DNA from 2 places in the Xanthobacter sp. ZOL 2024 genome. Region 2 is predicted to be linked to the other one. Evidence: predicted binding sites of a transcription regulator. Region 2 holds the regulator's gene; the other holds the start of a gene.
The links. Region 2 encodes PhoB, which activates phosphate uptake and scavenging genes when phosphate is short. Its sites were predicted from a motif close to TGTCATNNANCTGTCAT; they were not measured.
Positions count from the first base shown of each region.

Region 1: the regulator PhoB is predicted to act here: its motif matches at 7,958-7,974, upstream of ACU4E7_RS09940 (arsenate-mycothiol transferase ArsC).

Region 1 covers NZ_CM128808.1:2,152,859-2,167,380, forward strand. The annotation lists gene ACU4E7_RS09900 (helicase-related protein) at 1-1,260, opposite strand, end outside; gene ubiG (bifunctional 2-polyprenyl-6-hydroxyphenol methylase/3-demethylubiquinol 3-O-methyltransferase UbiG) at 1,480-2,220, shown strand; gene ACU4E7_RS09910 (site-2 protease family protein) at 2,236-3,345, opposite strand; gene ACU4E7_RS09915 (MarR family winged helix-turn-helix transcriptional regulator) at 3,512-3,982, shown strand; gene ACU4E7_RS09920 (multidrug effflux MFS transporter) at 3,979-5,346, shown strand; gene ACU4E7_RS09925 (hypothetical protein) at 5,451-5,864, shown strand; gene ACU4E7_RS09930 (OmpA family protein) at 5,936-6,535, shown strand; gene ACU4E7_RS09935 (hypothetical protein) at 6,615-7,688, opposite strand; gene ACU4E7_RS09940 (arsenate-mycothiol transferase ArsC) at 8,051-8,503, shown strand; gene ACU4E7_RS09945 (GNAT family N-acetyltransferase) at 8,515-9,171, opposite strand; gene ACU4E7_RS09950 (energy-coupling factor ABC transporter ATP-binding protein) at 9,415-10,182, shown strand; gene ACU4E7_RS09955 (energy-coupling factor transporter transmembrane component T family protein) at 10,179-10,856, shown strand; gene ACU4E7_RS09960 (biotin transporter BioY) at 10,859-11,404, shown strand; gene ACU4E7_RS09965 (CHAD domain-containing protein) at 11,611-12,567, shown strand; gene ACU4E7_RS09970 (PHA/PHB synthase family protein) at 12,774-14,522, shown strand, end outside.
Region 2 covers NZ_CM128808.1:1,181,444-1,195,965, forward strand. The annotation lists gene ACU4E7_RS05680 (M20/M25/M40 family metallo-hydrolase) at 1-501, opposite strand, end outside; gene ACU4E7_RS05685 (urate hydroxylase PuuD) at 577-1,794, opposite strand; gene ACU4E7_RS05690 (LysR substrate-binding domain-containing protein) at 1,991-2,917, shown strand; gene ACU4E7_RS05695 (nucleobase:cation symporter-2 family protein) at 2,973-4,364, opposite strand; gene uraH (hydroxyisourate hydrolase) at 4,658-5,011, shown strand; gene puuE (allantoinase PuuE) at 5,017-6,489, shown strand; gene ACU4E7_RS05710 (allantoate amidohydrolase) at 6,502-7,770, shown strand; gene ACU4E7_RS05715 (Hsp33 family molecular chaperone) at 7,878-8,876, opposite strand; gene argF (ornithine carbamoyltransferase) at 8,988-9,917, opposite strand; gene ACU4E7_RS05725 (acetylornithine transaminase) at 9,914-11,122, opposite strand; gene ACU4E7_RS05730 (GcrA family cell cycle regulator) at 11,727-12,251, shown strand; gene phoB (phosphate regulon transcriptional regulator PhoB) at 12,523-13,224, opposite strand; gene phoU (phosphate signaling complex protein PhoU) at 13,332-14,060, opposite strand; gene pstB (phosphate ABC transporter ATP-binding protein PstB) at 14,080-14,522, opposite strand, start outside.

The DNA of each region.
Region 1 (14,522 bases), 970 kb from region 2:
ATCGGTCAAGGCGATTTGACGTTTGAACCAGTCATCGGGGATGAAACCCCCCCCTTCCACATGCCCGAACAGGGTGCCCACGAGCTCCGCATGGGCTCCGGGCGACACCTTGCGATAATCGGGGACCTGGCACACCTCCCACAGGCGTTCCACCTGGGCCGGGGAGGTCACGCGCCGCGCCACCTCCGTGTCACGGCTCATGATTTCCAGCACCGCCACGTCGTCGGCGGTGGGGGCTCGGGTCAATCCCTCTTCGCGCGGGGGTTGCGACAGTGCGGCCAGCAGCGCGGAAATGGTCCTGAAGTCCGGACGGGAGTTGCGCCATTGCAACACCTTGGCGGTGTCGAACGCATGCTCCTCTAATTGCGCCACCAGTTCCTCGTCGAGGGGGGCGCATCGCCCGGTGGTGCCGAAGGTGCCATCGCGCAGCGCGCGGCCGGCGCGGCCGGCGATCTGCGCCATCTCGGACGGGTTGAGGCGGCGGAACTGCCAGCCGTCGAACTTGCGGTCCGAGGCGAAGGCCACATGGTCCACGTCCAGATTGAGGCCCATGCCGATGGCGTCGGTGGCCACCAGATAATCCACGTCGCCGGACTGGTAGAGCTCCACCTGGGCATTGCGGGTGCGGGGCGAGAGCGCCCCCATCACCACCGCCGCGCCACCCCGCTGGCGGCGGATGAACTCGGCGATGGCGTACACCTCCTCCGCCGAGAAGGCGACGATGGCCGAGCGCCGGGGCAGCCGCGAGATCTTCTTCTCGCCGGCAAAGGAGAGGGTCGACAGGCGCGGGCGCATCATCACATTGACGCCCGGCAGCAGCTTCTCGATCAAAGGCCGCATGATGGCGGAGCCGAGCAGCAGGGTCTCGTGGCGGCCGCGCCGGTTCAGCAGGCGGTCGGTGAAGACATGGCCGCGGTCGAGATCGGTGGCGAGCTGGATTTCGTCAATGGCGACGAACGACACGTCGAGGTCGCGCGGCATGGCCTCCACGGTGGAGACCCAGTAGCGCGGATGCTTGGGCTTGATCTTCTCCTCGCCGGTGACGAGGGCAACCTTGTCCGACCCCACCTTCTCGACGATGCGCTGGTACACCTCGCGGGCGAGCAGGCGCAGCGGCAGGCCGATGATGCCGCTCTCATGGCCGAGCATGCGCTCGATGGCGAGGTGGGTCTTGCCCGTATTGGTGGGGCCGAGGACCGCGCTCACCCCCCGCGCACGCACGGTGCGCGGCAATACGGCCCATTGGGTGATGTCATCCATCGGCGTCAGGTTCGATCCGCAGTGAGAGGGGATCTGTACCATATTGGGTCGCCGACGCGAGGGCGAAAGGTGCAGCGCGTCATCGCCGGGAACGAAACGGCGACAAAGCGCGCGCGAATCGCGGCGCGGCACGGGATCGCGCTTCGTTCTGCGCTCTTGTGGGCGGCCGCCGGGCTGCTTAAAGCTCACCCGTGCCCCAGATGGGGGAAGGAGGTTGCCATGTCGCTGTCCCAGGCCACGGTGGATCCCGAAGAGGTCGCCCGCTTCGACGCGCTCGGCGAGGAGTGGTGGAACGAGAAGGGCAAGATGGCCCCGCTCCACGCCATGAATCCCTTCCGCCTCGCCTTCCTGCGCGGCGCCCTGGTGCGGCACTTCGGCCGGGATGAGAAGGCGCTGCGGCCGCTCGGCGGGCTTCGCGTGCTGGACATCGGCTGCGGCGGCGGGCTGCTCAGCGAGCCGCTGGCCCGCATGGGCGCGCAGGTGACGGGCATCGATCCCGCCCCCGGCAATATCGAGGTGGCCCGCGCCCACGGCCGCGCGTCCGGCCTCGACATCGAATATCTGCCCTCGACGGCGGAAGAGCTGGCGGCCCGCGGCGCCCGCTTCAACGTGGTGGTGGCGCTGGAGGTGGTGGAGCACGTGGCCGACGTGAGCCTGTTCGTGCGCACCGCCGGCCAGCTGGTGGATGAGGGAGGCCTGCTCATCCTCTCCACCCTCAACCGCACGGCCAAGAGCTTCGCCCTCGCCATCGTCGGCGCCGAATATGTGCTGCGCTGGCTGGCGCCGGGCACCCATCGCTGGGAGAAGTTCATCACCCCGGACGAGCTGGAGGCGACACTTGCCGCCGCCGGCTTCGCCCCCACCGAGAAGGCGGGGCTGGTCTATCATCCGCTCAGCCGCACCTTCAGCCTCTCGGCCGATCTCGACGTGAACTATTTCATGGTCGCCGAGCGCATGTGACGGTGGCGCCGCGCCTCAGCCGGCGCGGCGGAACAGGTTGGGGCCGCGCTCGGGGCGGGCGGCATGGATCATCATCAGCTCGCCCACATTCTCCGGGGTGAGCAGGCCGACGAGGCGGCCGTCGCCATCCACCACCCCCACCGCTGGCACCTGGGCGGTGGTGATGAGCTTCAGCGCCGAATCGAGCCGGGCGCGAGCCTCCACCGTGGGCACGTCCTTCTGCATCACCTGGATCACCGGGGTCTGCGGGCCCTCGTCCTTCATGGCGTGGATCATGGCGTCGCGGGTCAGCACGCCGCGCAGGTGGCCGCCGCCATCGACGATGGGGAATTCCTTCTGGGTGGAGCGGATGAGGGCATCGGCCGCATCGTCCACCGTGGCGGTGGGGCCCAGGGTCTCAAAATGGGTGATCATGGCGTCGGCGACGCTGAGCCCGCGCGACGCTTCCTTGAGCTGCACCTGGCCGGCCTCGCCGGAAGCGGCGAGGAACACGAACACGCCGATGATCATCAGCATGGGATTGGTGAAGATGCCCAGCAGCCCGAGGCCGATGGCGATCGCCTGGCCGATGGAGGCGGCCATGGCGGTGGCCCGGCCAAAGCCCATGTTCATGGCCAGCAGCGCCCGCAGCACCCGGCCGCCATCCATGGGGAAGGCGGGGATGAGGTTGAACACCACCAGGAAGATGTTGGCGCCGGCGAGCTTCACCAGCATGGAGGTGCCGGGATCCTCGATCTTCGACAGGTCGTCCACCTTGAAGCCGGCACCGAGGATCAACAGCAGCACCGCGGCGATGGCCACGTTCACCAGCGGCCCGGCGATGGCCACCACCAGCTCCTCGGAGGGCTTCTCCGGCATGCGCTCCAGGCTGGCGATGCCGCCGAACGGCCAGAGGGTGATGTCCGGGGTCTTCACGCCGTAATGGCGGGCGGCGAACACGTGGCCGAGCTCGTGCAGCAGCACGCAGGCGAACAGCAGGGCGACGAACAGCACCCCCTGCCAGGCGGCATCGGCGCCCCCCATGCGGTAATAGGCAGCCCAGATCCACACCAGGAACAGCAGGAAGGTGACATGGATGCGGATGGCGGTCTCGCCGAGGCGTCCAATGGTCAAGGACCAGGGCATGGGGATCTCCACGGGCCGGCGGCGGGATCGCTGCCGGCGGTTCGGCCCAGACATAGGCCCTGGAACGCGCCGTGCAAACCATCGCGCCCCATCGCGGGCATTGCGGGGGGCGTGCTCATGGAGACGCTTGTTTGTAAGGTCACCTTATTATAAGGTTTGTTTTGAAATGGCTGAAACTCCCATCGGATTCCTCATCGTCGATGCGGCGCGGCTCTACCGCGCGCGCATCGACCGCGCCTTCACCCAGGCCGGGCTCGGCCTCACCGCGGGGGAAGCGCGCACCCTTGCCTATGTGAACGAGCATTCGGGCCTCCGGCAGAACGCGCTGGCGGTGAAGATGAATGTGGAACCCATGACCCTGGTGGGCTTCCTCGATGGGCTGGAGCGGCTGGGCCTGGTGGTGCGGGAGACCGATGCCACCGATCGGCGCGCCAAGATCGTGCGCCTGACCGATGCGGCGCAGCCTTATCTCGAAGGGGTGCTGGCCGCCGCGACCGCCGCGCGGGCCGAGGCCCTGGCCGGGTTTTCCGACGCCGACCAGGCGCAGCTGCGCGCCTTTCTCATCCAAGTGCGTGCCAACCTCGCACGCTGTCGGGAGGAGGGCGCCCGGGATGACGGGAGCAAGAGCGAAGAATGAGCCGCGCTGAGCTGTCCGGAACCACGACCGCAGGCCGTCCCGCGCCGATGATGTCGGAACTTCGGGTGGCCGTGCTCGGGGCGCTCATGGTGATGCTCGGCCCCATCAGCCTCGCCATGTACACCCCTGCCATGCCGGCACTGGTCTCGGCGTTCGAGACCACCCCGGCGGCTGTGAAGCTCACCTTGACGGTGTTCTTCCTCGGCTATGCGTTTTCTCAGCTGGCCTGTGGGCCGCTGTCCGATGCCTTCGGGCGGCGGCCGGTGGCGCTGGGCTTCTTCAGCATCTACGTGCTCGGCTCGCTGGCGGCCACCTGGGCGCCCAGCATGTCGTGGCTGGTCACCGGCCGGGCCCTGCAAGGGGTGGGGTGCGCCGCCGGCATCGCCGTGTCGCGGGCGCTGGTGCGCGATCAATATACCGGCCAGGTCTCGGCCCGCATCATGAACCTCATCGGCACCATGCTGGCCATCGGCCCGGCGGTGTCGCCCACCCTCGGGGGCGTCATTCTCGGCGCCGCCGGCTGGCACATGATCTTCGTGGTGATGGCCGCCTATGGCGTGATCCTGCTGGGTCTGCTTGTCTTTTTCGTGCCGGAGACCAATATCGCGCGGGATGCTTCGCTCGCTTCGCCCGTGGGCATCGCCCGCAGCTATGCGCGGCTGCTGGGTGACCGCTCCTTCATGCGGGCGAGCCTGGTGCTGGGCGGCGGCCTTGGTGGCCTTTATACCCTGTCCGCCCTGGTGCCCTTCGTGCTGATCCAGGGGGTGGGCCTCACCCCCACCGAGTTCGGTCTCGCCATGCTGGCGCAGACCGGCTCCTTCCTGTGCGGCACGCTGATTGCCGGCCAGCTGCTGAAGCGCATGAGCGCGGCCGCACTCGTGCCCATTGGCCTCACCCTGATTCTGTGTGGCGCGGTGGGGCTCGGCGTCGGTCCGCGGGTGCTGCCGCTCTCCACCCTGACGGTGATGGCTCCCATCGGCCTGTGGGCGTGCGGCGTCGCCATGGTGATGCCGGGCTGCACCACGTCCGCCCTTGCCAATTTCGCGCAGATCGCCGGCGCCGCCTCCGCCTTGATGGGCTTCATGCAGATTGGTGGCGGCTTTCTGGGAACGGCGGTCTCGCTGCTGTTCGCGTCACCGCTCGCGGCCCTGTGCACGCTGCTGCCGGCGGCGGCGCTGGTGGCGCTGGCCGGCCATCTGCTGCTGCGTCCCCGCGCGGCGCAAGCCTCGGACACGGCGCCTGCCACACCGGTGGGCGCCGGGCCGGTGAACCCGGCGGACCTCGAGCTCGCCGCCGATCCCCTCGGTGTGGTGGGGGCGGCGGGCGACGAGATCGAGGCGCAGACCTACTCGCGATCCGCATAGCAATTTTCGGCACCCCACCCACCCCTGTTCGCGTTGACCTGCTCCGTAACGGCATGATCAAACGTCAGGGTGGCCGCACGCCGGCCAGGGGGTGGGAGAAACATATGAGATTTTCAGGACTTGTCCTGGGCGCGCTGTTGCTGCTGCCGGCAGTGGCGCAGGCGCAGACCGTGAGCTATGCGGAGGCGGCCGGCCAGCTGGCGCAGCATTGTGGCGAGGACATCATGCGGCATTGCCGCGGGGTCAATCTCGGCAATGGCGCCATCAGCCAGTGCCTGGCGGCCAACCAGGCGAAGCTGGCGCCGAACTGCGCGGCCAATCACGAATCCATCCGCATGATGACCGAGGCACGCGCCGCGGCGCAGCAGGCCGTGCACCGGCTGTGCGATCGCGACCGCGCCGAATTCTGCCCGGGCGTCCAGCCCGGCGACGGCAATATCGTCTCCTGCCTGCTGGAGGCCTCGAAGGTGGTGAGCCAGGCCTGCGAGGCCGGCCTGACCAATGCGGGGTATCGCTGATGCGCGCCGGAACCAAGCGGGAGGCAGGATCCATGACAGCCAAGTCGTTTGCAGGATCGTTTGCAGGATCGATGGCCGATGCCCTGGCTGCCGCGGTGGCCGCCAGCGCGCTGCTGTTGGCCGCCGGCACGCCGGCCATGGCCCAGGTGTTCACGCCTAACGCCGAGATCGTCCAGGGGCTCTCCAGCTCGGTGGACGATGTGCCGGGCGTTTCGGCGGAAGCCCTGCGCGGCCTCGCCGAGGCCCATATGCAGTATGAAGGACCGCCGCAGAGCCGGCCGCCGTTGGCCCTGCAGCTGGATCAACTGGCCCAGGTGAACGTGGAGATCGAGTTCGAACTGAACTCGGCGATGGTGAAGCCATCGTCCTACCGCACCCTCGGCGCCATCGCTGACGCCATGCACAATCCGGTGTTGCTCGGCTACAGGTTCCTGGTGGTCGGCAACACCGACGCCACCGGCACCCGGGCCTATAACATGAAGCTGAGCCAGGAGCGGGCCGATGCCATCGCCAGCGCCCTGACCACCACCTTCCGGGTGGATCCGCGGCGGATCCAGGCGGTGGGGCTCGGCGAGGAGGCACTGCAGGATACCCAGCATCCCGACGCCGCCATCAATCGCCGGGTGCAGATCTTCAACGTCGGACGCGCCGGCCCGCTGCCGCCGCTGTGACAGGCGAGCGGTCCCGATCATGACAAAGGGCCCTCCCGCCTGCAGCGGGAGGGCCCTTTTCACATAGCGGTTCGACCGATCAGGACTTCGCGGCCTTCGCCTTGGCGGGCGCTTTGGCGGGCGCCTTGACTGGGCCTTTGGTCGCTGTCTTGGCAGAGGTCTTGGTCGCCGTCTTTGTCACGGTCTTCGGGGTGGTCTTCGGCGCGGCTTTGGCAGCGCTCTTCGCCGGCGCCTTGGGCGCGGCCGGGGCGCTGGCCACGGCTTCCGGCGCTGCCGCCTCGACCACAGCCGGGTTGGGCGCAGGGGTCTTGGGCGCAGGGGTCTTGGGCGCAGAAGCTTTCGGGGCGGAGGTCTTTGTCGCCGGCGCCTTGGGCGCGACGGTCTTGGTGGTCGGCGCCTTGGCCTTGGCCGTCGCAGCCTTGGCGGTCGTAGCCTTGGCGGTCGCGGGCTTCGCGGCAGCAGCCTTCCCGGCGGCCTTCGGTGCAGCTACGGGCTCTGTCACCGGCGCAGTGGCCTGAGAGGCGGCCGGCTTAGACGCTGCAGCCTTGGGCGTGCTCTTCGGCGCAGTCGCCTTTGGCGGGACCGTCTTGGGTGCCGTGCCCTTGGGAGAGGCGGAAGTCTTCGCCGCGCTGGCCTTCGCCGCGCTGGCTTTGGCGGCGGAGGCTTTGGTGTTGGTGGTGGGCGCCGGCGCGGACTGCGATGCGGCCTTTGCCTTTCCCTTCGCCCCGCTCTGCGTTGCGCTCTTGGCGCTGGCGGCCTTCACCATCGGCGCCGTCGCCGTTTTCGGAGCAGCTTTGGCCACCGCCTTCACCGGCTTTTCAGCGACCGGCTTGGTCGCGGGCTTGGTCGCGGTTTTGGCCGCCGCCTTTTGGGGGGGCGCCTTGACGGCCGGCGTCGCCACAGGCTCGGTGGCCTTCGCCGGCGCGGCCGTCTTTGTCGCGGGGGGCTTGGTGGCCGGAGCTTTGGCCGCAGCCTTCACTTTCGCGGGCTTGGCGGTCGCCTTGCTCGTCGCGGCCTTGGGCTTGTCGGCGACTTGGGTGAGGCAAGAGGCGGCGAGCGTCTTGATGTCCTCATGGGTGATGCTGCCGGGGTCCTTGAGCGCCTTGGCGGCGATCTTGGCCACCTCCGCGCTCGTGACTTCACTCTTCGCCATTTCTGCCTCCACATCTGAGCGCCGGCGAAGATTCAACGTGCAGTCCATGTCGGCCCTGTTCCATGTCGGCCTATGTTGGCGCCCGCCAGCATCTCATTGATCTCGCGCATCAATTTCAGAATGGTTAACGCAAGCTCAATGGTTCGTGGGAACCGCCGATGACGGTGTGGCCAGGCCGCATATGCCGCGGGTAAAACCCTGCAGCGGCAAGGTGTTCGCGGTGGTTCCGCTGGCACGGGCGTGGTCCGGGCCAAGGGCTGCGACGGCATTGTCATGTTCGCGTCGGAGCCGGCTCTTATGGTCCGCGCCAGCCGAATCACCCGTTCTTTGTGATTCGGCTCTTGGTGAGGGGAGCGAGCGTGATGATCGCGCGGCCGTCCATTCTGTTCGTCTGCCGTGACAATGCCGGCTTGAGCCTGATGGCTGAAGCGGTGGCCATGCACGTGTCGGCCCGGGTGAGGGCCTTCAGCGCTGCGGCGGGCGCTCCCGCGCCGGTGGATGGGGCGGCGCTGGAGGCCCTGCACCACGCGCATATTCCGGCCGATGGCCTGTCCTCCAAGCCGGTGGAACTGTTCGCGCTGTCGGGGGCGCCGCGGGTGGATCTGGTGGTGACGCTGGTGGACGAGGCGCACCGCGCCGCCCGGCGGCTGCCCTGGATGCATCTGATGCGGCTGCGGACCTGGCATTTCGAGGATGTCGCGCGCCAGGCCGATCCCCAGGCGCGGCGGGTGGGGTATCGTCGCCTGCTGCCGGATCTGCGGGCCGCCGTCTCCGCCCTGCTGGTGCGTGAGGACGGCTTCGCCTCGGCGGCCTGAAGGGCGCGCGCCTAAAGCGCCGCCCGCAGGTCCTCAAGCCGCCGGCGCTGCCGGTCGTCCGCATCGAAATTCTCCGGGGCGAGCCAGGCTTCGAGCGCCGCCCGCGCCCGTGGCCAGTCGCCGTCCAGCAGTGTGTACCAGGCGGTATCCCGGTTGCGGCCCTTGACGATCATATGCTGGCGAAAGATGCCCTCGAAGGTGAAGCCGAGCCGCTCGGCGGCTCGACGGGAGGGGGTGTTGAGGGCATTGCACTTCCATTCATAGCGACGAAACCCCAGGGTCTCGAAGGCGTGCCGCGCCATCAGATACATGGCCTCGGTGCCGCCGGGCCGATGCTGGAGCTGCGGCGTGAACAGGATGTTGCCCACCTCCATCACCCGATGCACAGGCTCGATGCGCATGTAGCTGGCATGCCCCACCGCCCGGCCATCCCGCCTGTCCTCGATGGCGAACAGCAGGGGATCGGACGCGGCCGCCGCGCGCGCGTAATATTCGGTGAAGGCTTCGAGGTCGGCGAACGGCTCGGGGGTCAGATAGGCCCAGAGTGCCGCCTTCTCTGGCCCATGTGAGCCCGCGAAAAGGTCGGCGGCGTGGCGCTCCGGGGCGAACGGCACCACGCGCACATGGCGCCCGTCCAAGGCTACCGGTTCCGGCCGGCGCGCGGCCACGCCGGCCACCTTAGGACCGAGGGGTGACGCGGGCGGCGATGCCGGGCCGGATGGGGCAGGGTTTTCAATCATGGCAGCGCCTCCCGGGCGCGCCGGGCCCGTGGGCCGGCGATGGAGTTTCTTCTGATAGCGTGGCTGATCCGCCGACGCCATGGCGCGGGAGGCATGCGCGAGCAAGCCGGAACACTTGCGCGGCGGAAGGATCCGTTACATCGAAGCCAGACACTGAAGGGACTGACACCGTTGTTCGCTTCCTCTCGTTCCGATGCGCCCGCAGCCGGCGCTGGCGTTCGCCTTGCCGATGTGGAGGTGACGCGCGGCGCCCGCGTGGTGTTCTCCGGCCTCACCCTGGCCCTCACCGAACGCCGCATCGGCCTGGTGGGGGACAATGGGGCGGGCAAGAGCACCCTGCTGCGGCTGCTGAACGGCCTGCTGCTGCCCGACAAGGGGCGGGTGGAGGTGGCGGGCCTGGAGACCCGCGGCCATCGCCGGCAGCTGCCGGCACAGGTGGGGTTCGTCTTCCAGAATGTGGATCACCAGATCATCTTCCCCACGGTGCGGGAGGAGATCGCCTTCGGCCCGCGCGAGCAGGGCTTCAGCAAGGCGGCGGCCGCGGATCTCACCGAGCGCCTGCTGGCCGACCACGGCTGTGCCGGCTGGGGCGAGCGGGCGGTGGACGAACTGTCGGAAGGTCAGAAGCAGCTGGTCTGCATCCTCGCCGCGCTGGCGGCCGGGCCGCGCCTGCTGCTGCTCGACGAGCCGTTCTCGGCGCTGGATCTGCCCACACGGCTGGCTCTGTGCGCGCGGATCGCCGGGCTGGATCAGCAGGTGATCATGGCCAGCCATGATCTCAGCCTGTTCACCGGCTTCGATCGCCTGCTGTGGCTGCGCGGCGGGGAGGTGGCGGCGGATGGTCCGCCGCAGGTGGTGCTGCCACTCTATGAGGCACACGCCCGCCTGAAGGCCGGCCTCGCCGTGGCGCCACCGCGCGCGGGGGGAGCGGGCGGATGATCGGCGGCTATCTCGACCTGCGCAGCCCCCTGCACCGGCTGCCGGCGGGGGTGAAGCTGATCGGCCTCGCGCTGCTGTCGCTGGTGCTGCTGCCGGTGGAGTCGCCGCTGCTGCTGGTGCTGGCGCTGGCGGCGGTCATCCTGGTCTATGCCAGCTTCGGCCGGCGCGGGGTGGCGCGGCTGCGGCAATGGCTGGTGCTGGCGCCGTTGCTGGCGGCCATTGCCGCGCTGCAGATCTGGGCCGCCTCGTGGAGCGTGGCGGCCACCAGCGTGCTGCGCATCGCGCTGATGGTGCTGCTGGCGGATCTCGTCACCCTGTCCACCCGCCTGCAGGATATGATGGATGCGCTGACGGTGGTGCTGCGGCCGTTCGAGCGCTTCGGCTTCGAGAGCCGGCGGCTCTCCCTGGCGGTGGCGCTGGTCATCCGCTTCGTGCCGGTGCTGCTGGCGAACTGGCGGGCCCGCGAGGAGGCCTGGCGCGCCCGCAGCAGCCGGCGCGTGGGGCTGGCGCTGATCGGCGCCTTCTTCTCGGGCGCCTTGCGCAGTGCCGATCAGGTGGCCGAAGCGCTGGAGGCCCGCGGCTTCGCCGCGACCGGGCGGGTGCCGGGAGAGGCGGGGCAGGACATGAGGCCCGTGGTGCGGCAACAGACAAGACAAGAGACGAGAGAGGATTGAGCATGGAAACGCGGGCCCTTGTTCGCATCGCTCTGGTGGCCGCGCTGATCGGCGCGCTGGGGTTCGTGCCGCCGGTGTTTCTGCCCATCGCCGCGGGGGTGCCGGTGAGCGCGCAGACCCTCGGCGTGATGCTGGCGGGGCTGTTGCTGGGGGCGCGCGGCGGCGCCGCGGCCTGCGCCCTGTTTGCGCTGGTGGTGCTGCTGGGCGCGCCACTCCTCAGCGGCGGCCGCGGCGGCCTGGGCGTGCTGGCGGGGCCCACGGTGGGGTTCTTCCTGGGCTTCATTCCCGGCGCCTTCGTCACCGGCTGGCTGGCGCAGCGCCTGCGTCTGCCGGCGCTGGTGTCGGCCATTCTCGCGGCGGTGGTCGGCGGGGTGGGTGTCATCTATCTCTGTGGCGTGCCGGCGCTGGCGCTGGTGGCGGGCATCAGCGTGCAGCAGGCCTTGATCGGCTCAGCCGTGTTCCTGCCCGGCGATCTGCTCAAGGCGGTGGCTGCGGCGGTGTTGGCCTCCACCGTGCTCAAGAGCTGGCGTATTCCGGCACGCGCCTAGAAGGCGGGTGATTGGCACAGGGTTGCGGTATTCCGGTCGGGTTCATCCAATGGAGATGTGCCCGGTGTAAGCGAACCGGCGGGCTTTCGCGCCACCGCGCCTGCGACACCTTCGCCTTCTCTCTTCGGGTGAGGAACCGCTGTCGTCGGCGTGCGTTGGCCGAGAATGGCCCGATCGTATTTGTCGCCCGCTGGATGGATGTCCTGATGATGCATCGCCCCGACCCGAGCCGAGCTGATCCCGTGTCCGCACCGCAGATGAGCGCGGCGCCGCCCGCTCCGGTCTCCGCCGACCCTGCGGCGCGGGCGCCGTTGGCGGCGGCGCTGCATCGCACGCTGGACAAGGTCGCGCGGGCGGCGGCCGATCCCGATCCGGTGGAGATGGTTCACGACGCCCGCAAGGCGATCAAGGAATATCGCGCGTTGCTGCGCCTGGTGGATGGGACGGCGGCGCGCGCTGCCCGTCATGCCGCCGCCGCGGTGGCGCGTGGACTGGCTGCCGCGCGCAATCGCGCCACCGCCCAGGAGGCGCTGGACCTTCTGGACGCCGCCGGCCTGTGCCTTGCCTGCGATCTGAAGGAGGCGCGGGCGGCGCTGGCTTCCGACGGCAGAGAGGTGTCGGAAGCCGCGCACCTGCGTGGTGATCTCGAGCGCTTCGTGACCGAGACGCGGACCCATCTGGAAGAGAAGCTGGAAGCCCATGCCGATCAGGCCGATCTGGCGGCCGGGCTCGCCGCCGCCTATGGCGCCGCCCGTCGCACGCGCCTGACGTCACCGACCGCCATGCATGAGGCGCGCAAGCGCGTGGTGACCCATCGCTACCAGATGAGCTTCATCGCCAGCCAGTTCGGCGGGCGCGGCGCCAAGCGGGCCGGCCGGGCGCAGCGGCTGCGCGACGTGCTCGGAGCGTATCAGGACGTGGAGACCCTGCGGCCCATGCTGCGGGCGGCGTCCGTCTTGCCGCCGAGCACCCTGGACCGGCTGGAGCTGAGCATGGCCCGCCTGCAGAAGCGCCTGAAGCGGGAGGCGGTGCGCCAGCACCGGGCGCTCTTCCAGCGGGCGCCGGCCGCGTTCGAGCGCAAATTCTCCGATCTTCACCCCGGCCCCGGTCGACGCGCCGATGTGGCGGATGCCGAGCTGGAGCCGGTGGACCGCGACGACTGAGCGCACCCCTGCGGAACCGCGCCGGGCGCAAGACATGACGCCATCTTGCCGGTTCTCGGTGCGCCCTCACATTGTTTCGCCATCATCCGCGGTTGCGGTAGCATGGGGTTCGATTGGTGGTCGCTCGTGTTCCGGGATTGCGGCTGGCGCGGTGTTGACCGGCGCCAGACCCGGAAGGGCGCGGCGCCCGAAAGGCAGGAAGACCGATGTCCGTGGAAACTCCCGTCGCCCGTCCCTCCGAGACGGTGGCTGCCGCGCCGGAACTGGCGCCCGAGCCGAAACTGCCGGCGGTTCAGACCCCTGCCGCGGCGCCGGCCGCTGCCGCGGCGCAGACCTCGGCTCTGTCTTTGGCCCATCCCGGCCAACTGCTGGCGGAAGCGCTGGCGAGCCTGAGCCGGGTGGACGACAGCGATTTCGACCGGGGCAGCGGCCAGGAGGCCTTGCGCGCGGTGGATCGCGCGGCTGCCGCTTATGTGGCCCACCTCACGTCAGGCTTCTCGCCCACGGCGCTCACCTTGGCGTTCCTGGACTGGTGGATGCACCTGTCCGCCGCGCCTGGAAAGCGGGCGGAACTGGCGGTGAAGGCGGCCCGCAAGATGGCCCGCTTCGGCACCGGCGTGCTGGCTGCCGCCCTCGATCGCGAGGCCCAGCCCTGTATCACGCCGCTGGCGGGTGATGATCGCTTCCGGGCGCCGGAATGGCAGGCATGGCCCTATTGCCTCTGGTCGCAGGCGTTCCTGCTGAACCAGCAGTGGTGGCACAATGCCACCCATGACGTCCCCGGTGTCGATCCGCACAATGAGGCGGTGGTGGCATTCGTGGCGCGCCAGCTGCTCGACATGTTCTCGCCATCCAACAACCCCTTCACCAATCCGGAAGTGGTGCGGCGGACGCGCGAGACCCACGGCATGAACTTCGTGCAGGGCTGGCGGAATTTCCTCGATGACATGGCCCGCAAGGCCACCAACCAGCCGCCGCCCGGAGCCGAGGCCTATACGCCCGGCAAGAACGTGGCGGTGACCCCGGGCGAGGTGATCTTCCGCAACCACCTGATCGAGGTGATCCAGTATCGCGCCACCACGGCGGACGTGGCGGCGGAGCCGGTGCTGATCGTGCCGGCCTGGATCATGAAATATTACATTCTCGATCTGTCGCCCCACAATTCCCTGGTGCGCTATCTGGTCGAGAAGGGACACACCGTGTTCTGCATCTCCTGGCGCAATGTGTGGGAGGAGGACCGCGACCTCGGTTTCGACGATTATCGCCGGCTGGGGGTGATGGCGGCACTCGATGCGGTGAGCGCGGTGGTGCCGGGTCGCAAGGTGCATGCGGTGGGCTATTGCCTGGGCGGCACCATCCTGTCGGTCGCTGCTGCGGCCATGGCCCGCGCCAACGACGACCGCCTCGCCTCGGTGACCCTGTTCGCCGCCCAGACCGATTTCAGCGAGCCGGGCGAGCTGCAGCTGTTCGTGGATCCGAGCGAGCTCTACGTGCTGGAAAGCATGATGTGGAACCAGGGTTATCTGTCCGCCGGGCAGATGGCCGGGGCGTTCCAGATGCTGCGCTCCAACGATCTCGTGTGGTCGCGCATGGTGCACGAGTACATGATGGGCGAGCGCACGCCCATGAACGACCTCATGGCCTGGAACGCCGACGCCACCCGCATGCCCTATCGCATGCATTCGGACTATCTGCGCAAGCTGTTCCTGGACAATGACCTGGCGGCGGGCCGCTACCAGGTGGACGGGCGGCCGGTGTCGCTGCTGAACCTGCGGGTGCCGCTGTTCGTGGTGGGCACCGAGCGCGACCACGTGGCGCCGTGGAAGTCGGTCTACAAGATCCACCAATTGACCGACACCGACGTGACCTTCGTGCTCACCTCCGGCGGGCACAATGCCGGCATCGTCAGCGAGCCCGGCCACAAGCACCGCCACTACCGCATCCACGACACCAAG
Region 2 (14,522 bases):
GCCGACCTCGCCGCCGATCTCCTCGTCATAGGTCAGGTGCAGCTCCACCGTGCCCTTCAGCGGCAGGCCGGAACGCTTCAACGCATCGAGGGCGAAGGCATAGGTGGTGAAATCCGACTTGGAGACGGCGACGCCGCGCCCGTACATCACCCCGTCCACCACCTCGGCGCCGTAGGGATCATGGGTCCAGCCCTCGCCCGGCGCCACCACGTCGCCATGGGCGTTGAGGGCGATGGTGGGCCCCTCGCCGAAGCGGTGGCGGATGATGAGGTTGGTGACCGAGATCATGCCCGCCGCGCGCACCGTGGCTTCCGGCACCGGATGACGCTCCACAGTGAAGCCGAGACCTTCCATCAGCTCCGCCGCGCGGGCCGCGTGGGGGGCGCAATCGCCGGGCGGATTATCCGACGGCACCTTCACCAGCTCGGCCAGCATCTGGTGCTGGGCCTCGGCGCGGGCGGCGATCAGCGGCTTCAGGATCTCGATATCGGGCGCGCTCATGGCGGGTCCTTCTGTTGTTCTTATGTGGGAAGAAGAGCGCGGACAGCCCGCGCTCGTCGTTGGGAGTTCAGGGCCTCACCTGGCCGTCGCCCAGGCCTTGAGAACGGCGCGGTCCGCCGGCTCGATCTCGGTGACATTGTTGGGCGGCATGGCATGGGTGAGCACGGCCTGCACCAGGATCAGATCGCGGTTGCGGGCGATGGCTTCCGGCGTGTCCAGGAGGATGCCCTTGGGGGGCACCGCGATGCCCTCATACATGGGCTCGGCGGTGTGGCACATGGAGCAGCGGCCCATGACGATGTTCTGCACGTCTTCCGGCACCTCCACCGGGGTCGCCGCCTCGGCGGTGGAGACCAGTGCCGGCAGGCCGAGCGCTGCGCGCCCCGCCGGCGTGGTGGTGACCGACAAAGCGATGCCGATGATGAGGCACACCACCGAGACCGCCCAGCACCACCACTTGTCGCCGCGCCCGGCGTGGCGCTCGTTGTAGAAGTAGCGGATGAGCGTGCCCGCCACCAGCGCCAGCGCCACCATCACATAGGCATAGGGCGTGGAATAGGTGAGCGGATAGTGGTTGGAGATCATCAGGAAGACGACCGGCAGGGTGAAGTAGTTGTTGTGCGAGGAGCGCAGCTTGGCGGTCTTGCCGTAATAGGGGTCCGGCTCCTGGCCCGCCTTCAGCGCCGCCACCACCTTGTGCTGGTTGGGCACGATGACCAGGAACACGTTGGCGCTCATGATGGTGGCCATCAGCGCCCCGGTGTGGATGAAGGCGGCCCGCGGCGAGAACACATGCTGGTAGCCATAGGCCGCCGCCACCACCCCCACGAACACGATCGCCCCCACCTTCGCCGGCGAGTCGCCGAGCTTGGAGCGGCACAGGAGGTCATAGAGCACCCAGCCCAGCGCCAGGCCGCCGAGACCGATCACCAGCGCCACGGTGGGGCTGAGGTTCATCACCGCCGGATCGATGAGATAGATGGAGGACTGGTAGTAATAGATCCAGATCAGCAGGAAAAAGCCGGTGATCCAGGTGGCATAGGACTGCCACTTGTGCCAGATCAAATCCTCAGGCAGGAAGCTCGGGGCCACCAGATACTTCTTCACCTGGTAGAAGCCGCCGCCGTGCACCTCCCAGGCTTCCCCGCCCTTGCCGGCGGGAATATCGGGGCAGGCCCGGATGTGGGCATCCAGGTGCATGAAGTAGAATGACGCGCCGATCCACGCCATGCCGGCGATGATGTGCGCCCAGCGGAGCAGCAGGCTGCCCCATTCGTGCAGAATAGGTTCCATCTCAATTCGATCCTCGAAACTGGCTGGTCAAGGAAAGGTCGCGTCCTCGCCCTGAGGTGGTCTTTGGGGGCGGAGCCGCGCCGCATGGGGCAAGGCGCCCTGCCGCAGTGCGGGAAACCGTTCCCCTCCGCCACCGGCTTTCGTATCGTTGGCCCCGCGCCGCGACGGTGGATCGCAAAGCGGGGGATGGGACGTCGTGCTGGAGAACATGCGGGCTTTCGTGATGTCGGTGGAGAGCCAGAGCTTCTCCGAGGCCGCCCGCCGCCTGCGCCTGTCCGCCAATGTGGTGAGCCACCGCATCCAGACCCTGGAGAAGCACCTGGGCTGCCGGCTCTTCAACCGCACCACCCGGCGCATGAGCCTCACCGAGCAGGGCCGGGTCTATTACGAGAACATCACCGAGGCGCTCCGCCTGATCGAGGCGGCGGAGAGCAATATTTCCGAATTGGGCGCCCTGCCCCGGGGTGCGCTGCGCGTCACCGCCCCGCTGCACCTGGGCCGGGTGCTGGTGGCGGAAGTCGCCTCCCAATACCAGCAGGCCCACCCGGAAATCGACGTGCGGCTGCGCCTGTCCGAGCACACGCTCGACCTCGTGGCCGAATCCATCGACGTCGCCCTGCGCCTGGCGGCGTTCGAGGATTCCAGCATGATCATGCGCAAGGTGGCCCATGTGGAGCGCCTCCTGTGCGCCGCCCCCGCCTATCTGGAGCGGGCGGGCCTGCCGAAACGGCCGCAAGACCTGCTGTCCCATGAATGCCTGCTCCTTCGCTCCGCCAACATGCGCGAGCTGCGCTGGACGCTCACCGACCAGGGCAAGGACCTGCCCGTTCCGGTGACCGGACATCTGGAGGCCGACGACGGCGACGTGCTCACCGCATGGGCCCTGCAAGGGCGGGGCATCGTCGTGAAGCCCCGCTTCGAGGTGGCGCAGGCGCTGGCCTCCGGACAGCTGGTGCCGGTTCTGGAGGCGTTTCCCCCCGCGCCCGTCACCCTCGGCGTGCTCTATCCCGCCCGCCAGCTGGTGCCTCTGAAGGTCAAGGCCTTCGCCGACATGCTGGTGGACCGGGGGCGCCGCTACATCGCCCGGGAACTGGAGAAGATCGGGGAACAACCGGCGCCCTGAGCCCGCTGTTCCCCGGCCCTCCATCCAGCCCCCGCGCAGGAGCCCCTTTTGCCGTTCAGTGGGCCTCGGCCTGCTTGGCCGCGGCGACGATGTCGGCGGTGGAGGCCTTCTTGACGCCATTGAAGAACACGTTGAGCAACACCGCGACGATGGCGCACAGCAGGATGCCGCTTTCCAGCAGCGGGTGCAGCTCATGCGGCAGCGCCTTGAAGAAATTGGGCGACACCAGCGGGATCATGCCGAAGCCCACCGAGACCGCGACGATGAACAGGTTGTAGCGGTTCTCCTTGAAATCGACGCCGGTGAGGATGCGCGCGCCGGTGGCCGCCACCATGCCGAACATCACGAGGCCGGCGCCACCCAGCACCACCTGCGGCACCGCTTCCACCAGCGCCGCCATCTTCGGCAGCAGGCCGAGCACCACCATGATGGCGCCGCCCGCCACCGTCACCCAGCGCGAGCGCACGCCGGTGACACCGACGAGACCCACGTTCTGGGAGAAGGAGGTGTAGGGGAAGGTGTTGAAGATGCCGCCGATGAGCGTGCCCACGCCATCGGCGCGCAGGCCGCGGGAGAGCGCCTTCTGGTCCACCGGCTTGCCGGTGATCTCCGACAGCGCCAGGAACATGCCGGTGGATTCAATCATCACCACCACCATCACGATGCACATGGTGACGATGGGCACCAGGTGGAACGTCGGCGTGCCGAAGTGGAAGGGCAGGATCACGTCCACCCAGGCCGCCTTGGCCACCTTGTCGAAATTCATCAGGCCGAGCGAGCTCGCCAGCACCGCGCCGGCGATGATGCCCAGCAGCACCGCCACATTGGCGACGAAGCCCTTGCCCCAGCGGATCAGGGTGAGGATCACCACCATCACGAACAGGGAGATGCCGAGGCCGGCAAGCTGCCCGTAGTTGGGGTTGGCCACCTGCACCACCTTGCCCTCGATGGTCTGGGTGAAGAAGGGCAACCCGCCACCGGCCCAGTTGATGCCCACCCGCATCAAGGAAATGCCGATGATCATGATGATGGTGCCCGTCACCACCGGCGGGAACAGCGGCAGCAGGCGCGAGACGAACGGCGCCGCGACGATGCCGAACAGGCCGGCGGCGATCACCGAGCCGTAGATGCCCAGCAGCCCGATCTCGGGGCTGGCCGCCATGGCCAGCATGGGGCCGACCGAGGCGAAGGTGACGCCCATCATCACCGGCATGCGGATGCCGACGCCGAAGATGCCCAGCGACTGCACCAGGGTGGCGATGCCACAGGCGAACAGATCGGCGCTGATGAGGAAGGCCACTTCCTCCGGCGAGAGCTTCAGCGCGCGGCCGATGATGAGCGGGACCGCAACCGCGCCGGCATACATCACCAGCACATGCTGCAATCCCAATACGAAGAGCTTAGGTGCCGGCAGCACCTCGTCCACGGGGTTGACGGCTTCAGACATGAATGTCCCCTCGAAGGTATCATGAGGCAGATCTGGGAAGGTTCGTTATTCGGCGCTGTCGCGCTCGATATTGGCGCCGTCGCTTGCAAGCCCTGGCGGCTGAGACCATGGGCCCGCGACCTCGACGCTGTCGCTCTTTGGCGATCGCTGCAATGCATCAAAGACCATTTTGTCGGCTTGGAAAATGGTTGGAAAATCGGAATATCTTCCAATTTTTTTGGAAAATACTCGGGCTGCGGCTCCGCTATCATTTTCGCAATGCGGGATGAGCCTGCGACGGCGCGAGGAGCAAGATGGGACGTCTGTCGACCCACGTACTGGACACGGTGTCCGGCGGCCCCGCCGCCGGGGTGATCGTGGAGCTGAACCGCATCGAGGCCGATGGCACCCGCACCGCGCTGGCCCGGCACACCACCAATGCGGACGGGCGCACCGACACGCCCCTGCTGTCCGGCGAGAGCTTCGCCGCCGGCACCTATGAGCTGGTGTTCCACATGGCCGACTATTTCCGCGCCAGCGGCGCCAAGGTGGCCGAGCCGCCGTTCCTCGATCTCATCCCGCTGCGCTTCTCCATGGCGGCGGACGGCCATTACCACGTGCCGCTGCTGGCCTCGCCGTGGAGCTATTCCACCTATCGGGGGTCCTGAACCGCATGCCCCAATCCCTGCCGCCGGACGTGCCGCCCCGCGATCCCGTCACCGGCCAGCCCTATCCGCGCGATCTCATCGGCTATGGGTGCACGCCGCCGCATCCCCATTGGCCGGGGGAGGCGCGCATCGCGGTGCAGTTCGTCATCAATTACGAGGAAGGCGGGGAGAACAGCATCCTGCACGGCGATGCCGCCTCGGAAGCCTTTCTGTCGGAGATCATCGGCGCCCAGCCCTGGCCCGGCCAGCGGCACATGAACATGGAGTCCAATTACGAATACGGCGCCCGCGCCGGCTTCTGGCGGCTCCATCGCATGTTCACCAGCCGGGCGATGCCGGTCACCGTCTATGGCGTCGCCACCGCCATGGCGCGCAACCCCGAGGCCGTCGCGGCCATGCGCGAAGCCGAATGGGAGATCGCCAGCCACGGCTATAAATGGCTCGAATACAGGGATTTCAGCCGCGAGGACGAGCGCGCCCACATCCTCGAGGCGGTGCGGCTGCACACCAAGGTCACCGGCGCCCGGCCGCTCGGCTTCTACCAGGGCCGCTCGGCGGAGAACACCATTCCGCTGGCCATGGAGGAAGGCGGCTTCCTCTATCTCGCCGACAGCTATGCCGACGACCTGCCCTATTGGATCACCGGCCCCAAGGGCCCGCAGCTGATCGTGCCCTATACGCTGGAAGCCAATGACATGCGCTTCTCGGTGGCGGCCGGCTTCGGCTCGGGCACCGAATTCTACGACTATCTGAAAGACAGCTTCGACTGCCTTTATGCCGAGGGCGAGAGCGCGCCGAAAATGCTGTCCATCGGCCTGCATCCGCGCCTTGTCGGCCGCCCGGGCCGGGCGGCGGCGCTCGGCCGCTTCCTCGATTATGTGGCGGCCCACGACAAGGTGTGGGTGGCGCGCCGCGTCGACATCGCCCGGCACTGGATCGCCCGGCACCCGCCCAAGGGCGGCTACCGCCCCTCCTTCATGCCCAAAGGCCTGTTCGTGGAGCGGTTCGGCGGCGTGTTCGAGCACTCCCCCTGGATCGCCGAAGGCGCCTATGACCGCGGCCTCACCCCGGCGGAGGACACCGCCGCAGGACTGGCCGAGGCCATGAACGCGGTCCTGGAGGCGGCGCCCCGCGAGCAGCAGCTGGCGGTGATCCACGCCCATCCCGATCTCGCCGGCAAGCTGGCGGAAGCCAAGCTGCTGACGGCGGACTCCACCGCCGAGCAGGCCTCCGCCGGGCTCGACCGGCTCACGGCGGAGGAGAAGGCCCGCTTCACCGCCCTCAACGACGCGTACAAGACCAAGTTCGGCTTCGTCTTCATCATGGCCATCCGCGGCCGCAGCAAGGATGAGATCCTCGCCGCCTTCAGCCGCCGGCTGGAGCATGATGTCGAGGCCGAATTGGCCGAGGCCATCACCCAGATCGAGCGCATCGCCCGCCTGCGGCTCGACCAGATGCTGCCCGCCACGGCGCCCTGAGGGAGGCTCACCATGCCCGCCGCTGCCCCGATCGATCCGGCGCCCCTCGACGGCGCCACCCTCACCGAGCGCCTGAAGGAGCTGGCCGCCTTCTCCGACGTGCCCGGCGAGCTCACCCGCCTCACCCTGTCGCCGGCGCACAAGCGCGCGGCGGCCCAGGTGTCCTTCTGGATGCGCCAGGCCGGCATGAGCCAGGTGCATATGGATGCCACCGGCACCATCACCGGCCGCTATGCCGCCGACCGAGAGAATGCCAAGACCCTGCTGGTGGGCTCCCATATCGACACCGTGCGCAACGCCGGCATTTACGACGGCAACCTCGGGGTCGTCGTTGCCATCGCCGCGGTGGAGGAGCTCAGCCGCCAGGGCCGGCGGCTGCCGTTCGCCATCGAGGTGGCGGCCTTCGCCGATGAGGAGGGCGTCCGCTTTCTCTCCACCCTCACCTCCTCCAAGGCCATGGCCGGCCTGTTCGACCCCTCAGCCCTTGACGACATGGATACCCAGGGCATCTCCCGGGCCGAGGCGCTCAAGAGCTTCGGCGCCCCGGTGGAAACCCTGGCGGAATGCCGGCGCGATCCGGCCACCACCCTCGGCTATGTGGAAGTGCATATCGAGCAGGGGCCGGTGCTGGAGGCGGCGGGCGCGCCGCTCGGCATCGTCACCGGCATCGCCGGCGCCTCCCGGGGCCATGTGCGGGTGCGCGGCCAGGCTGGCCATTCCGGCACCCTGCCCATGCCCATGCGCCATGACGCTCTGGCCGCCGCCGCCGAGATGATCCTGGCGGTGGAAGCCCGCGGCCGGGCCGATGCCGACACGCTGGTGACCACCGTGGGCACCCTGCTGGTGGGCGGCGGCGCGGTGAATGTGGTGCCGGGCGAAGTGCAATTCTCCCTCGACATCCGCTCGCTCTCCGACGAACTGCGGGCCCGCGCCATCGCCGACATCGAGGAGGCCGCGCGCGCCATCGCCGCCCATCGCGGGGTTCAGGTGACGTTCGACATGCGCCACCACGTGCCCGCCGCCCTGTGCCACGGCCCGCTCAAGGATCGCATGGCTGAGGTGGTGGAGGATCTCGGGGTGCCGGTGGTGCGCCTGCCGTCCGGCGCGGGCCATGACGCCATGGTGTTCCGCGACGTGCTGCCCATGGCCATGCTGTTCGTGCGCTCGGAAAACGGCAGCCACAATCCGCGCGAATACGCCTCGCCCGCCGACATCGGCCTCGCCGCGCGGGCCCTCTACGCCTTCTTCCTGAAGACCGCCGAGGCGACCACCGACGCCTGAACGCGGCGCGGTCAGGCGCAAGGGGCGTGGAGAACCGGCGCCGTCAGGCGCGAGGGAGGTTTGAAACCGACGCCCTTAGGCGCAACGGAGCTTTGAAACCGACGCCGTCAGGCGTCGGTGTGGCCGCCCAGAACTTCCTCGGCGGTGAAGCCGTAGCTGCGGCCGCAGAACTCGCAGGTGACGGAGACCTTGCCGTCGTCCTGGATCATGCCGCGCCGCTCCTCCACCGAGAAGGAGGCGAGCACGCCGGCCACCCGCTCCCGATTGCAGGAGCAATGGGCGGTCATCGGCAGCGCCTCGAACACGCGGACCCCGCGTTCGTGGAACAGGCGGAACAAGAGCCGCTCGCTGGACAGATCCTTGTCCAGCAGCTCCACATCCTCCAGCGTGCCCACCAGGGAGCGCGCCTCGGTCCAGGCATCATCCTCGGCGAGGGTGTGGCCCTCGGTGCCCGCCGGCGCATCGCCGGGGTGAAGATCAGCCATGCGGGCGCGGGAGGGATCGTCGGGCAGGAACTGGGCGAGCAGCCCGCCCGCCCGCCAGGACGAGGCCTTGCCGCCGGGCCGCACCTCCTCGCCCACGGCGAGGCGCACCCGGGTGGGGATCTGCTCGGACTGCTGGAAATACTCGTGGGCGGCCGCCTCCAGTCCCTCGCCATCCAGCGCCACGACGCCCTGGTAGCGATTGGTGGACAGGCCCTGGTCGATGGTCATGGCCAGATGCCCGCGCCCCAGCAGATCCGCCGGGCTGGTGGCATTGCGGCGCTCGGCCTCGGCCAGCGCCTCCTTGTCGAAGCGGGCATAGGCGCGGATCTTGTCGGGGCTGACGAAGTCGGCCACCACCATGTCCACCGGCCCGTCGGTCTGGGTCTGCAGGATGAAGCGGCCCTCGAACTTGAGGGACGAGCCGAGCAGCACGGCCAGCGTCACCGCCTCGCCCACCACCCGCTTCACCGCCGGGGGATAATCATGGTGGGCCAGCACCGCGTCGAGGGTCGGCCCCAGGCGCACGATGCGCCCTCGCAGATCGAGGGCATCCACCTGAAAAGCGGTGACGATATCGTCCTGCGCGACGTCACTGGCGCCACGCGAGCGCTCGGCACTCATGCGCTCCTCCCTGAAAGGATGGCCATGCGCCCCGGCAAGCGCGGCGCATGGAACACGACATGCCCCCTCATAGCGCGGCGCCGCGGCCTCGGCCACAGCGGCGCGATGGGGTCAGCTGCCCGCTGCGTGGAAACACCAGGCAAGGATGCCCTTCTGCGCGTGCAGGCGGTTCTCCGCCTCGTCGAACACCACCGACTGCGGCCCATCCATCACCTCGCTGGTCACCTCCTCGCCGCGATGGGCGGGCAGGCAATGCATGAAGATGGCGTCCTTGTGGGCGCGGGCCATCAGGGCACCGTTGACCTGATAGGGCTTCAGCAGATTGTGCCGGCGCTCCGCCTCCTTGTCGCCCATGGAGACCCAGGTGTCGGTGAGGACGCAGTCCACCCCCTCCACCGCCTCTTCCGGATCCCGCATGAAGGTGACCTTGGCCTTGGTGCGCTTCACGAAATCCTTCAGCGCCTGGCGCGGGCCCAGCTCCTTCGGCGTCGCCACCTTCATGGAGAAATCGAACCGCTCGGCGGCATGCACCCACGAGACCAGCACATTGTTGGCATCGCCGGTCCAGGCCACCTGCCGGCCCCGGATGGGGCCGCGGTGTTCCTCGAAGGTCATCACATCCGCCATCACCTGACAGGGATGCGACACGCGGGTGAGCCCGTTGATGACCGGAACGGTGGCATAGGCCGCCAGTTCCATCAGGTCGTCATGGTCCAGGATGCGGATCATGATGGCATCGACGAAGCGCGACAGCACGCGCGCCGTATCGGCGATGGTTTCGCCGCGGCCGAGCTGCATCTCGGCGCCGGTGAGCATCACCGTCTCGCCACCCAGCTGGCGCATGCCCACGTCGAACGACACCCGGGTCCGGGTGGAGGGCTTGTCGAACACCATCGCCAGGGTCTTGCCCACCAGCGGGCGTTCTTCTTCCCCCGCCTTCCGCTTTGCCTTGAGATCCTTGGACAATTCCAGAACCCGCCGCAGCTCGGCCGCCGGGATTTCCGACAGGTCGAGGAAGTGGCGCACACCGTTCTCCGTCATTCCGCAGCCCCCTTGACCGGAGCGGAGGCCAGCGCCTGCTCCAGCCGCACACATGCGGCCTCGATCTTCTCCACAGCCAGATCCGCCTCGTCCGCCGAAACGGTCAGCGGCGGCAGCAGCCGCACCACATTGTCGGCGGCGCCGGGCGCGAGCAGACCCTCGGCCCGCAACGCCACCACCAGATCGGCGGCCGGCACCTGGGCCTTCAGACCCAGCAGCAGCCCCCGTCCACGCACCTCCGCAAGGATCTGCGGATGGCGCGCGGCCACCGCGCCCAGCTTTTCCACGAGCCGGGCGCTGATGGCATTCACATGGTCGAGGAAGCCCTCGGCCAGAACGATGTCGAGCACCGCGTTGCCCACCGCCATGGCGAGCGGGTTGCCGCCATAGGTGGAGCCGTGGGTGCCCAGAGTCATGCCCTTGGCGGCCACCTCGGTGGCCAGGCACGCCCCCATGGGGAAGCCGCCGCCGATGCCCTTGGCCACCGCCATGATGTCCGGCGTGATGCCGGCCCATTCATGGGCGAACAGCTTGCCGGTGCGGCCGACGCCGGACTGCACCTCGTCGAGCACCAGCAGCAGGCCCTTCTCGTCGCACAGGGCGCGCAGGCCCTTCAGGAAGGATTCCGGCGGCACGCGCACGCCGCCTTCACCCTGCACCGGCTCCAGCAGGATGGCGCCGGTCTGATGGGTGATCGCGGCCTTCACCGCGTCGAGATCGCCGAACGGCACATGGTCGAAGCCGGGCAGCGCCGGCTCGAACCCCTCCAGATACTTGGCATTGCCGCCGGCCGAGATGGTGGCCAGCGTGCGGCCATGGAAGGCGCCCTGGAAGGTGATGATCCGGTTCTTCTCCGGATTGCCGTTGGCGAACTGATACTTGCGCGCCATCTTGATGGCGCACTCCAGCGCTTCCGCACCGGAATTGGTGAAGAACATGGTGTCAGCGAAGGTGACCGCCGACAGCCGCGCGGCCAATTCTTCGCCGCCGGGAATGCGGAACAGGTTGGAGGTGTGCCACAGCTTGTGCGCCTGGGCGCTCAGCGCCTTCACCAGATAGGGATGCGCATGGCCGAGCACGTTCACCGCGATGCCGGCGGTGAAATCGAGATAACGTCGCCCGTCCGTCGTGACGAGCCAGCAGCCCTCTCCCCGCTCGAATTCGAGGTCGATGCGCGCATAGGTCGGCAGAACGGCGGTGATCACGAGATCCTCCTGAATGCGCCTCCGCCGACACGCAGGCCGACGAAGACAGCAGTCTCCTTCTTCGGGTGGGGCCGCACCCGGCCCCGGGCTTGTCCCCTTCCAATGGGGACGGCCGGACCTTGTCCGATCGGGGCGGGATGCCCCATTCGGACCGGGCCCGGGCAAGCGGGAATTAAAAAGGGCCGCCCCAGCGGGGGAGCGGCCCGACGCCCGGAATACTAATGATCGCGCGCGCGAGGTCAACAGATCTCCAAAGCCGCGCCGAAGAGCGGCACCTTCCAGGCCCGCGCTCCACGTCCATGCTCCAGACCCGTGCGCGCGCGGATCGTCCCATCGGCAACGATCTGGGGAAAACAGCCCGTGAGTGTTAACGGACTCTGTCGCCGGCGGCCGCCATATTGTAGCGTATTGATCATCGCCTACGAGATCTCGTGCGACCGACCTTCCTGGGACCTGCGGGTGTTAACGTTTCGCGTGCCATGTGGCGGCGGGATCGGGAAGAGAGTCCGAGTCCTCTCAGGCAGCATGGCGGTGCTGTCGGTGAGGCGATGTTGGGACGTCGCCCACGGGTGACGTCAGCTGATGCGGCAAATGGAGAAGAGCGATGAGCTGGAATGACGAGCGCGTCGAACTCTTGAAGAAGCTCTGGAGCGAAGGCCTCTCCGCGAGCCAGATTGCAGCCGAGCTCGGCGAAGTGACCCGCAATGCGGTGATCGGCAAGGTGCATCGCCTCGGCCTGTCCGGCCGCACCAAGGCGGCGCCCGCCCCCACCACCCGTCCGCGCACCAGCGCCCGGCCGGAAGGGCGCGAGCAGGCCCGGCCACAGCGGCCACTCACCCAGGGCAACGTGGCCCTGGCCCCCGAGCTCGAAGACCTGGTGGAGGAAGCTCCCGCCCCCGCGCCGGAGCCCGAGATGGCCAGCAACGTGGTGCCCATGGGCCAGCGCTGCACCATCATGAACCTCACCGAAAGCACCTGCCGCTGGCCCATGGGCGAGCCGGGCACGGACAGCTTCTATTTCTGCGGCTCCAAGAGCAATCCGGGCTCGCCCTATTGCGCGCACCACGCCCGCATCGCCTATCAGCCCGTCCAGGATCGCCGTCGCGATCGTCGGCTGGCCTATCTCTGAGCCGTCAACGCCGGCCCCATCCGGGGCCGGGTCGGCCATCGCCACCTGATGGCGCGGCGAGCCCATGAAGGCGTCCTCCCCCCGGGCAAGGCCGGGCGGCGGTGGGCGCCTTTGTCATGCCTGGAGCAGGCATGCCCCGGCCACGCGCGGGCCACGGCGCCAAGCGACGTCAATGCCCCGCAGCCGGACGGGCGGCCTCAATGGCACGCAGCACGGGCCCCACGCCCTTTCGCCACGCGGCGACCGGCACCCGAACCTCGAGCGACGCGCCTCAGCTGGCGCGGGCGAACATTTCGTTGAAGGAATAGCCGGCGCCACGCACGGTGCGGATGGGATCCAGCTGGCGGCCGCGGTTGAGCGCCTTGCGCAGCCGGCCCACGTGCACATCCACGGTGCGCTCGTCGATATAGACGTCCTGGCCCCACACCCCGTCGAGCAGCTGCTCGCGGGAAAACACGCGGCCGGGGCTCTGCATCAGAAACTCCAACAGGCGGAACTCGGTGGGGCCGAGATGAATCTCGCGACCGCCGCGATGCACCCGGTGGGTCTCGCGGTCGAGCTCGATGTCACCGGCCCGCAGCAGGGTCGCCACATGCTCGGGCTTGGCCCGGCGCAGCAGGGCCCGCACCCGCGCCAGCAGCTCGGGCACCGAGAACGGCTTCACCACATAATCGTCGGCGCCGGTGGCCAGGCCCCGCACCCGCTCGGTTTCCTCGCCGCGGGCGGTGAGCATGATGACCGGCAGGCGCTCGGTTTCCGGACGGGTGCGCAGCCGGCGGCACAGCTCGATGCCGGAGAGCCCCGGCAGCATCCAGTCGAGGATGACGAGATCCGGTACGCTCTCGCGCAGCCGCGTCTCGGCGTCGTCGCCGCGGTCGACACTTTCCACGCCGTAGCCTTCCGACTCCAGATTGTAGCGGAGCAGAAGGGTCAGGGGTTCCTCGTCCTCGACGATCAGAATACGCGCCGGCACAGTTTCTCACCCATCGAACAAAGCTCGCCTCACATCCGACCGCGCCGCGACGGCGACGGAGCCAAGGCGACGGCCTGCGCCGTCCCACCCCGCGCCGCCAGCCGCGTTCAGCCCTGGACGGTGCGCGCCGGGAAGGCGACGGTGGTGTCGCTGGAGGCGTCCGCCTTCGGGCGGCTCTCCGGCAGCACCTCGCCGGTGACCATGTAATAGACAACTTCGGCAATATTGGTAGCGTGATCCCCCATGCGCTCAATGTTCTTGGCGCAGAATAGGAGATGGGTGCACACGGAAATATTGCGCGGATCTTCCATCATGTAGGTCAGAAGCTCGCGGAACAGCGAGGTATACATGGTGTCGATGGCGTCGTCGCGCCCCCACACCTCCAGCGCCTTGGCGGGATTGCGGCCGGCATAGGCGTCGAGCACCTCTTTCAGCTGCTCCAGCACCAGTTCCGACATGTGCTCCACGCCGCGCACCAGCTTCTGCGGGTGATACTCGCCCTCGATGGCGATGACGCGCTTGCCCACGTTCTTGGCGAGGTCGCCGATGCGCTCCAGATCGTTGGCGATGCGGATCGCCGCCACGATCTCGCGCAGGTCGCTGGCCACCGGCTGGCGCTTGGCGATGACGAGGACGGCCTTGTCCTCGATGTCGCGCTGGGCCTGGTCGATGCCGGTGTCGAGGGTGACCACCTTCTGGGCCACCGAGATGTCGCGCTTGATGAGGGCGGTGACGCTGTCGGCCACCAAGCGCTCGGCCTGGCCGCCCATCTCCACCACGCTGCGGCCGATTTCCTTCAGCTCGACGTCGAAGGACGTCACGGTATGATCAGGCATCTGAGCCATCCTTCTCGCCTCAGCCGAAGCGGCCGGTGATGTAGTCGCGGGTCTTGATCTCCTTCGGATTGGTGAAGATCACGTCCGAAGGCGCCACCTCGATCAGTTCGCCCAGATAGAAGAAGGCGGTGATGTCGGCGCAACGCGCGGCCTGCTGCATGTTGTGGGTGACGATGACGATGGTGAATTCCCGCTTCAGCTCGTCGATCAGGTCCTCGATCTTCGAGGTGGAGATGGGATCGAGCGCCGAGGTGGGCTCGTCCAGCAGGATCACCTCCGGCCGCACCGCGATGGTGCGGGCGATGCACAGGCGCTGCTGCTGGCCGCCGGACATGCCCAGGGCCGAGGTGTTCAGGCGGTCCTTGGTCTCGTCCCAGATGGCCGCCTTGCGCAGGCACCATTCCACCCGCTCGTCCATCTGTGCCTTGTTCAGCTTCTCGTGCAGGCGCACGCCGAAGGCGA